One region of the Streptomyces sp. NPDC048142 genome, then DNA from elsewhere that is predicted to be linked to it. Evidence: predicted binding sites of a transcription regulator. Region 1 holds the regulator's gene; the other holds the start of a gene.
What was found. The regulator HrcA, encoded in region 1, represses chaperone genes, less so after heat shock. The targets are predictions, from matches to a motif close to TTNGCACTCNGNNNNNCNGAGTGCNAA.
Positions count from the first base shown of each region.

Region 2: groL (chaperonin GroEL) is a predicted target of HrcA. The motif match lies at 1,480-1,506, and genes of this name have one in related genera.

Region 1 is NZ_JBIDBC010000003.1:419,677-423,886, forward strand. It holds gene ACGF2Y_RS06780 (nitronate monooxygenase) at 1-664, opposite strand, end outside; gene dnaJ (molecular chaperone DnaJ) at 798-1,940, opposite strand; gene hrcA (heat-inducible transcriptional repressor HrcA) at 1,941-2,957, opposite strand; gene ACGF2Y_RS06795 (MBL fold metallo-hydrolase) at 3,132-3,875, shown strand; gene ACGF2Y_RS06800 (DUF3097 domain-containing protein) at 4,002-4,210, shown strand, end outside.
Region 2 is NZ_JBIDBC010000012.1:24,125-28,334, forward strand. It holds gene thrC (threonine synthase) at 1-337, shown strand, start outside; gene ACGF2Y_RS17405 (MoaD/ThiS family protein) at 371-649, shown strand; gene ACGF2Y_RS17410 (cold-shock protein) at 1,095-1,301, shown strand; gene groL (chaperonin GroEL) at 1,670-3,292, shown strand; gene ACGF2Y_RS17420 (keywimysin-related RiPP) at 3,809-3,931, shown strand; partial or broken gene ACGF2Y_RS17425 (asparagine synthase-related protein) at 4,030-4,210, shown strand, end outside.

The DNA of each region.
Region 1 (4,210 bases):
GTGCGCCGCGCATCAGGCCGCCGGCGGCGATGATCGGGATCTGCACGGTCTCGCGGACCTGGGCGATGAGGGAGAGCAGTCCGGTGCCGGTGTGGCCGGCCTGCGGGTCGTCGCGGTGGGTGGACTGGTGGCCGCCCGCCTCGATGCCCTGGACGCAGACGGTGTCGGCGCCCGCCCACTGGGCGCTCTGGGCCTCCTCGGCCGAGGTGACCGTGACGATGGTGTGCGTCCCGGCCCTGGCGAAGGCGTCGAGGGTGTCGCGGGTGGGGCAGCCGAAGGCGAAGGAGACGACCGGAACCGGGTCCTCCAGCAGGATCGCGACCTTCGCCTCGTAAGCGTCGTCGCCGCTGCTGTCCGGGTCGCCGAGCGGGGTCTCGTACCAGGCGGCCTCGCCCGCGAGCTGGTGGCGGTAGACCTCGACGGCGCTGGGGTCGGCGAGTACGGGCTGCGGCATGAAGAGGTTGACGCCGAACGGCCGGCCGGTGAGCCGGCGCAGCTGTTTGATCTCGTTGTACATCCCGTCCGCCGTTTTGTACCCGGCGGCCAGGAATCCGAGCCCGCCGGCATCGGCGACGGCCCCGGCGAGCTGGGGTCCGGACGCGCCGCCCGCCATCGGGGCCTGCACGATCGGATACCGGCAGAGATCGGTCAACTCGGAGGACATGACCGCATCGTGCCACGTGCCCGTGCACGGAGCCGAATCAGCCAGCCGGCAGCCTGACCGGTTCTCCCGCTGTACGCAGCACCGCCCGCCGGTACAGAACCGGCGGGCGGTGCGGTGAAAGGGGGAAAGCGGTTCAGCGACCGTTGAACGCGTCCTTCAGCCGGGAGAAGAGCCCCTGCTGACCTGGCTGGAACTGACCCAGGGGCCGCTCCTCGCCGCGCAGCTTGGAGAACTCCCGCAGCAGCCGCTCCTGTTCCGCGTCGAGCTTGGAGGGGGTCATCACCTCGACGTGCACGATCAGGTCGCCCCGGCCGCCACCGCGCAGATGCGTGATCCCGCGCCCGTGCAGGGGCACGGACTGGCCGGACTGGGTGCCGGGCCGGATGTCGATCTCCTCCACGCCGTCCAGCGTCTCCAGCGGGCACTTGGTGCCGAGGGCCGCGGCCGTCATGGGGATGGTGACCGTACAGTGCAGGTCGTCGCCGCGCCGCTGGAAGACGGCGTGCGGCAGCTCGTGGATCTCCACGTACAGATCGCCGGGCGGGCCGCCGCCGGGGCCGACCTCGCCCTCACCGGCGAGCTGGATGCGGGTGCCGTTGTCGACGCCCGCGGGGATCTTGACCGTGAGCGTGCGCCGGGAGCGGATGCGGCCGTCGCCGGCGCACTCCGGGCAGGGGGTGGGCACGACCGTGCCGAAGCCCTGGCACTGCGGGCAGGGCCGCGAGGTCATGACCTGGCCCAGGAAGGACCGGGTGACCTGCGAGACCTCGCCGCGGCCGCGGCACATGTCACAGGTCTGGGCCGAGGTGCCGGGGGCCGCGCCCTCGCCGCTGCAGGTGTTGCAGACGACGGCCGTGTCGACCTGGATGTCCTTGGTGGTGCCGAAGGCCGCCTCGTTGAGGTCGATCTCCAGCCGGATCATGGCGTCCTGGCCGCGCCGGGTCCGCGAGCGGGGCCCGCGCTGCGCGGCGTTGCCGAAGAACGCGTCCATGATGTCGGAGAAGTTACCGAAGCCGCCGGCTCCGAAACCGCCCGCGCCACCGCCGCCACCGCCGTTGGCGGAGAGCGGGTCACCGCCGAGGTCGAAGACCTGCTTCTTCTGCGGGTCCGACAGCACCTCGTAAGCGGCGTTGATCTCCTTGAACCGCTCCTGGGTCTTCGGGTCCGGGTTGACATCCGGGTGCAGCTCGCGGGCGAGCCGACGGAATGCCTTCTTGATCTCGTCCTGAGATGCGTCGCGGCGCACGCCGAGTACGGCGTAGTAGTCCGTGGCCACTTACGACTCCGCCAGGATCTGTCCGACGTAACGTGCCACTGCGCGTACCGCTCCCATCGTTCCGGGGTAGTCCATGCGGGTCGGTCCGACCACGCCGAGTTTGGCGACTGCCTCGTCGCCCGAACCGTAGCCGACCGCGACGACGGACGTGGAGTTGAGCCCCTCGTGGGCGTTCTCGTGCCCGATTCGTACGGTCATGCCGGAGTCCGTTGCCTCACCGAGCAGCTTCAGCAGGACGACCTGTTCCTCCAGTGCTTCCAGCACCGGCCGGATCATCACCGGGAAGTCGTGTCCGAAGCGGGTGAGATTGGAGGTGCCGCCGATCATCAGCCGCTCCTCCGTCTCCTCGACCAGGGTTTCGAGGAGGGTGGAAAGAACCGTGGAAACCGTCCCCCGGTCCTCGCTGTCGAAAGATTCCGGCAGCTCCTGCACCAGCCGCGGGACATCCGCGAAGCGGCGTCCGACGACCCGGCTGTTGAGCCGGGCCCGCAGATCCGCGAGCGATGCCTCGCCGAACGGGGCAGGACAGTCGATCATACGCTGTTCGACCCGGCCGGTGTCCGTGATCAGGACGAGCATCAGCCGGGCGGGGGCGAGCGCCAGCAGTTCCACGTGCCGCACCGTCGAGCGGGTCAGCGAGGGGTACTGCACGACGGCGACCTGCCGGGTCAGCTGCGCGAGCAGCCGCACCGTCCGGCCGACCACGTCGTCGAGGTCGACCGCGCCGTCGAGGAAGTTCTGGATGGCCCGGCGCTCGGGTGAGGACAGCGGCTTGACGCCCGCGAGCCTGTCGACGAAGAGGCGGTACCCCTTGTCGGTGGGGATGCGGCCCGCGCTCGTGTGCGGCTGGGCGATGAAGCCCTCGTCCTCCAGCACCGCCATGTCGTTGCGGACGGTGGCCGGGGAGACCCCCAGCCGGTGCCGCTCGGTCAGCGCCTTGGAGCCGACGGGCTCCTCGGTGCCGACGTAGTCCTGGACGATGGCGCGCAGCACTTCGAGTCTGCGTTCGCTGAGCATCGCGCACACCTCCAGCTGTTTTCCTCCGGATCTCTCCGGTATCCGACTGGCACTCGGTACGTTCGAGTGCCAGCAATCCCCGCGGCCAGTGTACGGGGGTGGGGTGGGGCCGGGGCAAGGGCGACCGGCCCGCTCCCCCGAGACCGCGCAGGTCGTTGCCGATAGCGTCGTGGTATGGACGTCTCTTGGGAAGACTTCGGCTGGGAGCGGTTGGGCAACGGTATCGGCAGACGGCGGCTCCCGGGCTGGGACGCCACCGTCGCGCTGGTCGCCGGGCCGGACGGCGTACTGCTGTACGACACGGGCTCCACGCTGCGCGAGGGCGTGGAACTGCGGCGGCAGGCCGAGGCGCTGCTCGGGCGGAGAGTGACGCATATCGCACTGAGTCACCCGCATTTCGATCATGTGCTGGGCACGGCCGCGTTCGCCGGGGCGCAGGTGTACGGGGCGGTGGGCGTCGGGGCCCTGCTGCGGGACGGGGCCGAGGAGCTGTGCGCCTCGTCGGTGCGTCACGGGGTCCCGGAGGACGAGGCTGCCCGGTCGGTGGACACGCTGGTGGTCCCGCACCACGAGGTGTGCGGCGACTGGACGCTCGACCTGGGCGGCGGCCGGCAGGTGCTGCTGGCGAACGTGGGCCCCGGGCACAGCGGCCATGACCTCGCGGCGCTGGTGCCGGGCACGGACGGCGAGCCTCCGGTGGTGTTCTGCGGCGACCTGGTCGAGGAGTCCGGCGAGCCGCAGGCGGGCCGGGACGCGATCGCCTCGCGCTGGCCGGCCGCGCTGGAGAGGCTGCTGGCGCTGGGCGGCGAGGACGCGCTGTACGTACCGGGGCACGGTGCCGTGGTGGACGCGGCGTTCGTGCGGGCGCAGCGGGCGTCGCTGGCGGAGCGGTTCGAGGTGGACCTCGACGAGAGGTGAACCCCGGTGGGACCTCTGGACCACATAGGAACGTTCCGGGGTGATCCAGGGTCGTCACCGGGGCGTCCCGGTGATCATGGCCGGGTCCGCGACGCCCCGGGCGGGCGCGGCGAATATCGTCGAGCCATGCGCAGCTACCAGCCGGACCTGACCCCGCCGTGGAAGCGGTCCGCCCCCGTGCCCGAGGTGCCCGCCGAACCCGATCTGGTCGTGGAGGAGATCGCCACCGGCTTCTGCGGGGCGGTGATCCGCTGCGAGAAGACGGCCCAGGGGCCGACGGTGACCCTGGAGGACCGCTTCGGCAAGCACCGGGTGTTCCCGATGGAGCCGCGCGG
Region 2 (4,210 bases), on a different contig from region 1:
GGCCATCGGCAACCCGGCGGACGGCCCGTACGTCCTGGACATCGCCCGCCGCACCGGCGGCGCGGTGGAGGACGTGAACGACGAGCAGGTCGTCGACGCGATCAAGCTGCTGGCCCGTACCGAGGGCATCTTCGGCGAGACGGCGGGCGGTGTGACGCTCGGCGTGACGAAGAAGCTGATCGAGGCGGGTGTCATCGACCCGACGCTCACCACGGTCGTCCTGAACACCGGCGACGGGCTCAAGACGCTCGACGCGGTCGCCGCGACCTCGCAGGCCACGGCCACCATCAAGCCGAGCCTGGACGCGTTCCGCACCGCGGGCCTCGCCTCCGCCTGACCACCCCAAGAACGAAGGAAGAAGGGCACCACCATGAGCGTCAAGGTCCGCATCCCCACCATCCTCCGTACGTACACGGGCGGCCAGGCCGAGGTCCCGGCGGAGGGCGCCAGGCTCTCCGAGGTCATCGAGTCCCTGGAGAAGGACCACCCGGGCATCGCGGCCCGCGTCCTGGACGACCAGGGCAAGCTGCGCCGCTTCGTCAACGTGTACGTCAACGACGACGACGTGCGCTTCGAGGGCGGCCTGGACGCGGCCACGCCGGACGGCGCGGGCGTCTCGATCATCCCCGCGGTCGCCGGCGGCTGCTGAACCGCCCGGGGCCGCTCCGCGGCGGCCCCCACCGCACCTCTGTGTGACCACAGTTGCCCCCTCCGCGAGAGAAGCGGAGGGGGCAATTCTGCATGGTTGAGCACGGTACAGTTGGGGAAGCCCCACCCGCTGCCCGTGCCGCCCGCATATGAGAATGCGCCCGGTTCCGATAAGAAGCAGCCAAAGTGCGCGAACCTCTTGTGGCATAAGTGCCCTTTGCCTGGCCCGACTTGCCCGTAATCTCAGCAAACCCGCATATTCGCGTGTTCTTCTGCGTCGAGAATTCTCGTCCGATTGACCTGTTGCAGAGGGCAGTTGGGCGGATACATTCGGCCGCGGTCGACGCGCTGCGGCGCCGCGCACCCCTCTCCTGTCGGGGGGTGAGTTCCGACCCGGGGCCGCGAAGTGCGGTCCCGTGCAAGGGCCAGTAATAGGGGAGTTAGGCATGGCTCAGGGCACCGTCAAGTGGTTCAACGCGGAGAAGGGGTACGGCTTCATCGCGGTCGACGGTGGTGCGGATGTTTTCGTCCACTACAGCGCGATCCAGATGGACGGGTACCGCACCCTCGAAGAGGGTCAGCGAGTTGAATTCGAGATCTCGCAGGGCCAGAAGGGGCCCCAGGCCGACATGGTCAAGCTCGCCGTCGGCTGAGCTCGGCGCGGTCGTCCGACGGCACTACGCACGCACGCAGGGCCCGGCCCCCGGATCAGGGGATCGGGCCCTGCGTGCGTCCGGGCGACCCCGGCCGGGGAGCGCGCCGCTGTCCACGTCCGAGGCGCGCCGCTGTCCGCATCCGGGGCGCGCCGCTGTCCACATCCGACCGGGGACGCTTGCACTCGCAGGGGTCGAGTGCTAATCATTGGCGTTAGCACTCTCCAGGTGAGAGTGACAGAAACTTGGACCGGGCCGGTGAGGCCCGCAGGTGTGGTGGGGCAAGGAACCACCACGCAGGCAGGCCGTCCGTCGCGGGCGCCTCTCGGTCCGGAGAAATCCACCCCTGTCCGGGAGGACCACTTCACATGGCCAAGATCATCGCGTTCGACGAGGAGGCACGGCGCGGTCTCGAGCGCGGGATGAACCAGCTCGCCGACGCCGTCAAGGTCACCCTCGGCCCCAAGGGCCGTAACGTCGTCCTCGAGAAGAAGTGGGGCGCGCCCACGATCACCAACGATGGTGTTTCCATCGCCAAGGAGATCGAGCTCGAGGACCCGTACGAGAAGATCGGTGCGGAGCTGGTCAAGGAGGTCGCCAAGAAGACGGACGACGTCGCCGGCGACGGTACGACCACCGCCACCGTTCTGGCTCAGGCTCTCGTCCGCGAGGGTCTGCGCAACGTCGCCGCAGGCGCCAACCCGATGGCCCTCAAGCGGGGCATCGAGAAGGCCGTCGAGGCCGTCTCCGCCGCTCTGCTGGAGCAGGCCAAGGACGTGGAGACCAAGGAGCAGATCGCTTCGACCGCCTCCATCTCCGCCGCCGACACCGAGATCGGCGCCAAGATCGCCGAGGCGATGGACAAGGTCGGCAAGGAAGGCGTCATCACCGTCGAGGAGTCCCAGACCTTCGGTCTGGAGCTTGAGCTCACCGAGGGTATGCGCTTCGACAAGGGCTACATCTCGGCGTACTTCGCGACCGACATGGAGCGTATGGAGGCGTCGCTCGACGACCCGTACATCCTGATCGTCAACTCGAAGATCGCCAGCGTCAAGGACCTCATCCCGCTGCTGGAGAAGGTCATGCAGTCGGGCAAGCCGCTGCTGATCATCGCCGAGGACGTCGAGGGCGAGGCGCTCTCCACCCTGGTCGTCAACAAGATCAAGGGCACGTTCAAGTCCGTCGCCGTCAAGGCTCCGGGCTTCGGCGACCGCCGCAAGGCCATGCTCGCGGACATCGCCATCCTCACCGGTGGCACCGTGATCTCCGAGGAGGTCGGTCTCAAGCTGGAGAACGCCGGCCTGGACCTGCTCGGCCGTGCCCGCAAGGTCGTCATCACCAAGGACGAGACCACGATCGTCGACGGTGCCGGTGACAGCGACCAGGTTCAGGGTCGCGTCAACCAGATCCGTGCCGAGATCGAGAACTCCGACTCGGACTACGACCGCGAGAAGCTCCAGGAGCGTCTGGCGAAGCTGGCCGGCGGCGTGGCCGTCATCAAGGCCGGCGCCGCCACCGAGGTGGAGCTCAAGGAGCGCAAGCACCGCATCGAGGACGCGGTGCGCAACGCCAAGGCCGCCGTCGAGGAGGGCATCGTCGCCGGTGGTGGCGTGGCTCTGCTCCAGGCCTCGGCCGTCTTCGAGAAGCTCGACCTCACGGGCGACGAGGCGACCGGCGCCAACGCCGTGAAGCTCGCGCTGGAGGCCCCGCTCAAGCAGATCGCCGTCAACGGTGGTCTTGAGGGTGGCGTCGTCGTGGAGAAGGTCCGCAACCTGCCGATCGGTCACGGCCTCAACGCCGCGACCGGCGAGTACGTCGACATGATCGCCGAGGGCATTATCGACCCGGCGAAGGTCACGCGCTCCGCTCTGCAGAACGCCGCGTCCATCGCCGCGCTCTTCCTCACCACCGAGGCCGTCATCGCCGACAAGCCCGAGAAGGCCGGCGCGGCCGCCCCGGGCGGCATGCCGGGCGGTGACATGGACTTCTGATCCGCCACGGAGGCCCCGGGTTCTCCCGGGTGCCCTCCGGCTGATCGAAAGTCCGGCGTACGTTCCCGTACGTCACAGTGCGTCCCACAGGGGCGGTATCTCCTTCACGGGGGGTGCCGCCCCTGTGGCGTTTCCGGTGTGACCTGTTACCTGTCACCAGCGGTCTCCCGATACCCCGTCACCTTTCACTGGAACCGTGCGATGCGGGGGTGACCGTATTCGGCCATGAGTCCAGTCCGCCGCTCGCCGGTACCTCAGCGGTGTGCGACTGCGCAGGGCGACCGGCCGGTGCCCCGGGCCCCCGGTGGAGGCACCCCGGAACGGCCCGCCGCTGGCCTCGCCGCTCGCGCTATCCAGCCAACTTCGCACGGTAAGTCGGAATCATGCGTACCGGATCGACAGCGGGACATGATGGTTCTGGTGTTCACATCATGAACACCAGTCGCATGAATAACGTCAGTTGTGCAGAAGCCAGTTGGGCACAACGGTCGTCAACCGCACAGAAGGGAAGGTGTCATGAAGCAGCAGAAGAAGGCTTATGTGAAGCCGTCGCTGTTCAAGCAGGGCGACTTTTCGAAGAAGACCGCCGGCTACTTCGTCGGCTCGTACAAGGAGTACTGGACCCGGCGCATCATCTGATCCGCCGGTCTGTCCCCTGCCCCTGTCCCCTTGCCCCTGCCCTCAGCCCCCAGCCCCCTGTGCACTGTGCACTGTGTGAGAACTTCCGAAAGGTGAAGATGCCCGGCCAGCCGCGTGACTACTTCGTCGTCCTGCCGGACAGCGTGGCGGGAGCGGCGGTGGCCGGGCGGCTTCCCGCACGGGGAGCGACCGGGCCGGACCCGCGGGCGGGTGGCGCCCTGACCGTCGCCCATCCGTCGGGCCGGCCCTGGGTGGTCGCCCGCCCGCTGTTCCGCGAGG